Regions from separate parts of the Geobacillus lituanicus genome, predicted to be linked through region 2. Evidence: riboswitches for the same ligand, from Rfam matches in the RefSeq annotation. Region 2 holds a riboswitch; the other holds the start of a gene.
The links. A riboswitch is a leader RNA that binds a small molecule or an ion and turns the genes downstream of it on or off. The one in region 2 is predicted to bind S-adenosylmethionine.
Positions count from the first base shown of each region.

Region 1: another riboswitch for S-adenosylmethionine. It lies ahead of mtnW (2,3-diketo-5-methylthiopentyl-1-phosphate enolase); the one in region 2 lies ahead of metK (methionine adenosyltransferase).

Region 1 is NZ_CP194773.1:1,231,773-1,235,914, forward strand. Features, by position in the region: gene ACR1UW_RS06220 (carbon-nitrogen family hydrolase) at 38-853, opposite strand; gene ACR1UW_RS06225 (pyridoxal phosphate-dependent aminotransferase) at 952-2,127, shown strand; SAM riboswitch class I at 2,268-2,376, shown strand; gene mtnW (2,3-diketo-5-methylthiopentyl-1-phosphate enolase) at 2,455-3,696, shown strand; gene mtnX (2-hydroxy-3-keto-5-methylthiopentenyl-1-phosphate phosphatase) at 3,693-4,142, shown strand, end outside.
Region 2 is NZ_CP194773.1:2,971,419-2,975,560, reverse strand. Features, by position in the region: gene pckA (phosphoenolpyruvate carboxykinase (ATP)) at 12-1,598, opposite strand; SAM riboswitch class I at 2,067-2,181, shown strand; gene metK (methionine adenosyltransferase) at 2,311-3,522, shown strand; gene ACR1UW_RS15175 (gamma carbonic anhydrase) at 3,591-4,133, opposite strand.

The DNA of each region.
Region 1 (4,142 bases), 1.5 Mb from region 2:
GCTTGATTCGAATGATACAGGTTGGGCTGGCGGATTGTCAATACGTTTTGAAAAATTTTTTTGCCGCCTCTTCATAATCGTGCGGCCGGCGGTCGGCAAACACCGGGATGCGTGCGCGGACGTCCGCAACGAGCGAGGGATCGATGTCGGCCGAGAGAATGCCCGGCTTCTCGTCCGCCTCGGCGATAATTTCGCCCCATGGGTCGATGATGAGCGAATGGCCGGCGAAGACGTTGTTCGGGTCGCGTCCGGCCCGGTTGCAAGCGACGACATAGCATTGGTTTTCAATCGCCCGCGCCATCAGGAGCGTCCGCCAATGGTGAAGGCGGGGAAGCGGCCATTCGGCGACGACAAACAGCACTTCCGCTCCGGCCAACGCATGGGCGCGAATCCACTCCGGAAATCGGATGTCATAGCAAATGACCCCAGCGCACGGCAGCCCGTCAAGCGAGAACAAGCCTGGCTCGTTTCCCGGCTGCAAATACAAATGTTCATCCATCAATTGGAACAGGTGAAGCTTGCTGTATTCGCCGACGATTTGGCCATGGCGGTCGGCCACGATCATCGTGTTTGTCACGCCGGCGGCTGTTTTTTTGGCGACCGAACCGGCGACGAAATGGACGCCGTACGTTTGCGCCAATCGGGAAGCGAGCGCCTTCGCCCGTTCGGCGCCTTCGTCGGCAATTTCATCCAGGCGCGTCAAATCGTAGCCGGTCGTCCATAACTCTGGCAGCACGATGATGTCAGCGCCGTCTTTGGCAGCGGATTCCACGGCCTGTTCGGCTTGCTGTTCGTTTTTTGCTGGATCGCCAAATGCAATGTCAAGCTGCAGGCAGGCGATGCGGATCGTCATGAGCGTTCACCTCGGAAAAAAATTTTTCTTTACATTTTGCTTTTAACGATATATGATGTTGCACTAGAATTTCAAGAATTTTTGAGAAGGTGTGGACGATGACGATCGAATTTCCCTTTTCCGAACTGCTTGAACAGCTGCCGAAGCAGTTTTTCGCCTCGCTCGTGGCGAAAGTCGGTGCGAAGATCAAGGCGGGTTATGATGTGATCAACTTAGGGCAGGGCAATCCGGATCAGCCGACGCCGGCGCACATTGTCGAAGCGATGCAGAAGGCAGCCGCGAACCCAAAATACCATAAATATTCGCCGTTTCAAGGCTACTCGTTTTTGAAAGAAGCCGTAGCGGCGTTTTACGCGCGCGAGTACGGGGTGACGATCGACCCGGCCCGCGAGGTCGCCATCTTGTTCGGCGGCAAAGCCGGGCTTGTCGAGCTGCCGCTTTGCCTCGTCAACCCGGGCGATGTCGTGCTCGTCCCGGACCCGGGTTATCCGGACTATTGGTCGGGAATCGCGCTCGCCCGCGCGCGGATGGAAATGATGCCGCTTGTCGCGGAGAATGGGTTTCTGCCGGATTATTCGGCCATTCCCAGGGCGGCGGCCGACCGGGCGAAACTGATGTTTTTAAACTATCCGAACAACCCGACCGGCGCGACGGCGACGAAGGAGTTTTTTGCTGAAACGGTGGCGTTTGCGGAAAAGTACGGCATAGCCGTTGTGCATGATTTTGCCTATGGCGCGATCGGCTTTGACGGCCAAAAGCCGGTCAGCTTTCTAGAAGTGGACGGGGCGAAAGACATTGGCGTTGAAATCTACACGTTCTCGAAAACGTACAATATGGCCGGCTGGCGCGTGGCGTTCGCTGTCGGCAATGAGCGGATCATCCGTGCCATTGAGTTGTTGCAAGATCATTTGTACGTCAGCTTGTTCGGCGCCGTCCAAGAAGCGGCGGCAGCTGCGCTCCTCGGCCCGCAAGACTGCGTCGCGGAGCTCGTTGCCTTGTACGAGGCGCGCCGCAATACGTTTATTCATGCTTTGCGCGCGATCGGCTGGGAAGCGCCGGCGCCGTCTGGATCATTTTTCGCCTGGCTTCCGTTGCCAAAAGGCGCATCATCCGCCGAATTTGCCGATCTGTTGCTTGAGCGGGCGCACGTCGCCGTCGCCCCAGGCATCGGTTTTGGAAAACACGGCGAAGGGTATGTGCGCGTTGGATTGTTGACCGATGAAGCGCGGCTTCGCGAAGCGGCGGAGCGGATCGGCCGGCTCGGATTGTTTTGAAAAAAAGAGCGGCAATGAACCGTTGACGGGACAACGTTGACCAGGCTGTTTTGAAAAAAATGATTGACAACGGCGGCAAAGGCTGTCATAATTCAAAGTAAATTTGCCAATCGTTTGACAAGTGCATAAACGAGCAGGCTTTCTTATCAAGAGCAGGCGGAGGGACGAGCCCAATGAAGCCCGGCAACCGGCTTGGCGCACGCTAAGCACGGTGCTAATTCTTGCAGCGGAAACGCTGGGAGATAAGAAGAGCGCCATGAATGAATGACGCCTCTTCTTAGGAAGGGGCTTTTTTATTTCGCCATATATTGTAAAGAGGGATGGACGATGAGTGCAGTCATTGCGACGTATTTGCTTCATGATGAACACGATATTCGCCAAAAGGCGGAAGGAATCGCGCTCGGCTTGACAGTCGGCACATGGACCGACTTGCCGCAGCTAGAGCAAGACCAGCTTCGCAAGCATAAAGGGGAAGTCGTTGCGATCGAAGAGCTTGGCGAGAGCGAGCGGGTAAACGCCTATTTCGGCAAGCGGTTGAAGCGGGCAATCGTCAAAATCGCTTACCCGACCGTCAACTTCAGCGCCGATTTGCCAGCATTGTTGGTGACGACGTTCGGCAAGCTGTCGCTTGACGGGGAAGTGCGGTTGCTTGATTTGGCATTTCCGGAAGAATGGAAGCGGCAGTTTCCGGGGCCGCGCTTTGGCATCGCCGGCATTCGCGAAAAGGTCGGAGTGTACGACCGCCCGCTGTTGATGAGCATTTTCAAAGGCATCGTCGGCCGCGATTTGGCGTATTTGACATCAGAGTTGAAAAAGCAAGCGCTTGGCGGCGTTGACTTGGTCAAAGATGACGAAATTTTGTTTGACAGCGATCGTCTGCCATTTGCGAAGCGCATTACAGAAGGCAAAGCGGCGCTCGAAGAGGTGTACGAACAAACAGGCAAGCGGACGCTGTATGCCGTCAACTTGACCGGCAAAACGTTTGAACTGAAAGAAAAAGCGAAACGGGCGGCTGAGCTTGGCGCCGATGTGCTGTTGTTCAACGTGTTCGCCTATGGATTGGACGTCCTGCAAGGGTTGCGGGAAGATGAAGAGATTTCCGTTCCGATCATGGCCCACCCGGCGTTCAGCGGCGCGATCACGCCGTCGGAGTTTTACGGCGTCGCCCCGTCGCTCTTGCTTGGAAAGCTTTTGCGGCTTGCCGGCGCCGACTTTGTTCTGTTCCCGTCGCCGTACGGCAGCGTCGCCTTGGAGCGCGAGCAGGCGCTTGGCATCGCCCGGGCGCTGACCGATGAACAAGAGCCGTTTGCCCGGGCGTTTCCAGTGCCATCGGCCGGCATCCATCCGGGCTTGGTGCCGCTCCTTGTCCGCGATTTTGGCCTTGACAGCGTCGTCAACGCCGGCGGCGGCATCCACGGCCACCCGGACGGGGCGATCGGCGGCGGAAAGGCGTTTCGCGCCGCCATCGACGCAGCGCTGGTCGGCCGTCCGCTTCGTGAAGCGGCGAAAGACAACGAGGCGCTGCAAAAGGCGATCGACCGCTGGGGCGCTATTGAGGTGGAAGCATGACGAAACAACTCGTTCTTTTTTGCGATTTTGACGGCACGATCACGGAAAACGACAACATCATCGCGATTATGAAACAGTTCGCCCCGCCGGAGTGGGAGGCGCTAAAGGACGACATTCTCGCCCAGCGCATCTCCGTTCAGGAAGGCGTCGGAAAAATGTTTTCGCTTCTTCCGTCAGCGCTGAAAGGGGAGATTGTTGACTTTTTGCTTAGCACCGCCCGCTTGCGCGAAGGGTTCCGCGAGTTTGTCGCATGGACAAAAGAGCAAAGCATCCCGCTCTATATCGTGAGCGGCGGCATCGACTTTTTCGTCTATCCGCTGCTTGAAGGGCTCATTGAACCGGAGCGGATTTTTTGCAACGGCTCCGATTTCAGCGGTGAGACGATCCGCATCACATGGCCGCATGCATGTGACAGCCGGTGCCAAAACGGCTGCGGCTGCTGCAAG
Region 2 (4,142 bases):
TTGGGGTCTTGTTAAACGAGCGGTCCGCCGAGTTTTTCGATGGACGGATCGATGTGGGCGAATTTTTGGAAGTTGGCGCGGAATTTTTGCGCTAGCTCTTTTGCTTTTTGTTCGTATGCTTGTTTGTCGGCCCATGTGTTTTGCGGCTGCAGGACGTCATCCGGCACGCCCGGGACGCGGGTCGGGATGGCGAGGCCGAAAATCGGATCTTTGACCGTTTCGACGTTGTCGAGCTCCCCTTCGACGGCGGCTTGCACCATCGCCCGGGTGTAGGCGAGCTTCATGCGGCTTCCGACGCCGTACGGCCCCCCTGTCCAGCCGGTGTTGACCAAAAAGACGCGGACGTTGTGTTCGGCGATTTTTTGCCCGAGCATTTCCGCGTACTCAACGGCCGGGCGCGGCAAAAACGGTGCGCCGAAGCACGTTGAGAACGTTGCTTCCGGTTCGGTGACGCCGCGTTCGGTGCCGGCGAGCTTGCTTGTGTAGCCGCTTAAGAAATGGTACATCGCCTGTTCGCGCGTCAGCTTGCTGATCGGCGGCAGGACGCCGAACGCATCGGCTGTCAAAAACACGATCGTGGACGGATGGCCGGCGACGCTCGGGTCGATGATGTTTTGGATCGCCTGAAGCGGGTAGGCGGCGCGTGTGTTTTCCGTCAGCGTGCCGTCGTCGTAATTCGGCACCCGCGTCGCGTCATCGAGAACGACGTTTTCGAGCACCGCGCCGAAGCCGATGGCGTCAAAAATTTGCGGCTCTTTCTCGCGCGATAGCTTGATGCATTTCGCATAGCAGCCGCCTTCGATGTTGAAAATGCCGCGGCTTGACCAACCGTGTTCGTCATCGCCGATCAAGCGGCGGTTCGGGTCGGTCGAGAGCGTCGTTTTTCCCGTTCCCGACAAGCCGAAAAAGAGGGCGACGTCGCCTTCCTGCCCGACGTTGGCCGAGCAGTGCATCGGCAGGATGCCTTGTTCCGGCAGCACATAGTTCATGACCGAGAAAATCGATTTTTTCATTTCGCCGGCATACTCGGTGCCGCCGATCAACACGGTGCGCCGTTCAAACGAGATGATGATGAACGCTTCCGAGCGCGTCCCGTCCACCTTCGGGTCGGCTTTAAAGTTCGGCGCGCAAATGACGGTGAATTGCGGCTCGTGCGCGGCGAGCTCCTCGGCGCTCGGGCGGACGAACAGCTGATGGACGAACAAGTTGTGCCAGGCGAATTCGTTGACGACTTGAATCGGCAGCCGGTATTTCGGATCGGCGCCGGCAAAGCCTTTAAAGACGAACAGTTCATCTTGTTTCATTAAATAATCGAGCACTTTGTCGTACAGTTTCTCAAACGTTTCCGGAGAGATCGGCTGGTTGACCGTTCCCCAGTCGATCGTTTGCTTCGTGGACGGTTCTTCGACGATGTATTTGTCTTTCGGCGACCGCCCCGTGTACTTGCCGGTTGTCACGGCAACCGCCCCGGTGTGGGTCAGCCGTCCTTCGTTCCGCTGCAATACTTTCTCGACGAGCTCGGCGGCGGACAATTGGTGATGTACGTACGGTTTTTGCAGCAATACATCCAGCTTATTTGTCATGTTTGCGATCCCCATGTTCACAACCTGCCTTCTTTTTGTAATCACTCTTGAAAATAGTATAACACATTTTTATTAATAGTCCATACTAATTGTGTGGGTTTTTTTGAACTTATTTTGCCTATTTTTCAGATTTTGCACGCTCTCCCGCCTGGGCTTCAAGCGGGAGGCGGCCGTTCCCGGGTTGTCTTACTGTCTTGCTATTAAGGAAGCAGGCAGTGATGACCCAAATCGGCAATACGTTTGCCAAATCCGCCTCGTCTTGTTCAAGCATGCAGCCGGAAGCGGCACGTTTATATAGACGCGCTCCCCTCCTATACAAAACAAAGGGGCTGCGTTTAGCTTCCCTTTGTTTTATGGAGGCAAGGGAAAGGCGCTCATTCCTCCTTTGCTTGGGTTCGTGCGCGGAAGCGGGATGATAAAAAATTCACTTCTGCGGTTGACTTTGTTCCTTCAATTGCGATAAGATAATTCATTGAACGGATACTCTTATCCCGAGCCGGTGGAGGGACAGGCCCGATGAAGCCCAGCAACCGTCACAACTGGACATGTGTGAAATGGTGCTAACCTGTGGCAAGGCGCAGTCCTTGAACGATAAGAGTGAAAGGAAGCAATACGATTGCCATGACCTTTCCTCAGCCGTTACAGGAAAGGTTTTTTATATTGCGAAGGGAAAAAGGGAAATGAGTTCCGTGTCGCCACATTATGTTAAGAGGAGGAAACAAACCGAATGTCAGCCAAACGCCGCTTGTTTACGTCAGAGTCTGTGACAGAAGGACATCCGGATAAAATTTGCGACCAAATTTCTGATGCCATTTTGGATGCCATTTTGGAAAAAGACCCGAACGCCCGCGTCGCCTGCGAAACGAGCGTGACGACCGGGCTGGTGCTCGTGAGTGGGGAAATCACAACATCAACGTACGTGGACATTCCGCGCATCGTCCGCGATACGGTCCGGGAGATCGGCTACACGCGCGCCAAATACGGATTTGACGCCGATACGTGCGCGGTGCTGACGTCGATTGACGAACAGTCGCCGGACATTGCGATGGGGGTGGACCGGGCGCTTGAGGCGCGCGAAGGTCAGATGACTGACGAGGAAATTGAAGCGATCGGCGCCGGCGACCAAGGATTGATGTTTGGGTTCGCCTGCAATGAGACGGAAGAATTGATGCCGCTGCCGATTTCGCTTGCGCACCGCTTGGCGCGTCGATTGGCGGAAGTGCGTAAAACGGACGTCTTGCCGTACTTGCGGCCGGACGGGAAAACGCAAGTGACGATCGAATACGATGAAAACGGCAAACCGGTGCGCGTCGATACGATCGTCGTGTCCGCGCAGCACCATCCGGAAATTACGCAAGAGCAAATCGAGCGCGACATTAAGGAGCATGTCATCAAACCGGTCGTGCCGGCCGAGCTGCTTGATGAGAACACGAACTATTTCATCAACCCGACAGGACGGTTTGTCATCGGCGGTCCGCAAGGGGATGCTGGGCTGACGGGGCGGAAAATCATTGTCGACACGTACGGCGGCTACGCCCGCCATGGCGGCGGTGCGTTCTCGGGCAAAGACCCGACGAAAGTCGACCGCTCGGCGGCGTATGCGGCCCGCTATGTGGCGAAAAACATCGTTGCGGCAGGACTGGCCGACAAATGCGAAGTGCAGCTCGCCTACGCGATCGGCGTCGCCCGTCCGGTATCGATTTCCATTGATACGTTCGGCACCGGCAAAGTGTCGGAAGACATTTTGATTGAGGTCGTGCGCAGCAACTTCGATCTCCGCCCGGCGGGCATCATCAAAATGCTTGACCTGCGCCGCCCGATTTACAAACAGACGGCCGCTTACGGGCATTTCGGGCGTACGGACATCGACTTGCCGTGGGAGCGCACTGATAAAGCGACGACGCTGAGAGAACAAGCGCTGGCGCTGGCGAACAAGTAAGGCCGGACGGCGCGGATGCGCGAGTCGTTTCAGGCGTCGGCAAACGCAACAGAACAAGAGCTGCCGGATTACGGCAGCTCTTTTTCGTGAGGACGCGCGGCTTGCTGCAGCGCTTTGTAATATTGCCCTTTTTCCACATATTCGCGGCGGATGCGCTCCATTTCGCGGAGGTCGTCTTCCGTCAGTTCGCGGACGACTTTGGCCGGGCGGCCGAGGGCGAGCGTGTTGGGCGGAATTTTTTTGCCCGGCGGCACTAAACTGCCGGCGCCGATAAATGCGCCTTCCCCGATTTCCGCGCGGTCCAAAATGATCGAGCCCATGCCGATGAGCGCGTTTTTTCGGACGATGGCGCTGTGCAAAATGACTTGATGGCCGACGGTTACCCCGTCTTCAATGATAAGCGGATTGTTTGGACTTTGATGCAAAATTGAGTTATCTTGGATATTGACCCGGTTGCCGATCACCGTCGGCGCCACGTCGCCGCGGATGACGGTATTGAACCAAATGCTCGTCTCTTCGCCGATCACGACATCGCCGGTGATCGTCACATAGTCGGCGATAAAGGCGGAGGCGGCGATTTGCGGCGTTTTTCCTTTGTACGGATAGATCATGGGCGTTCG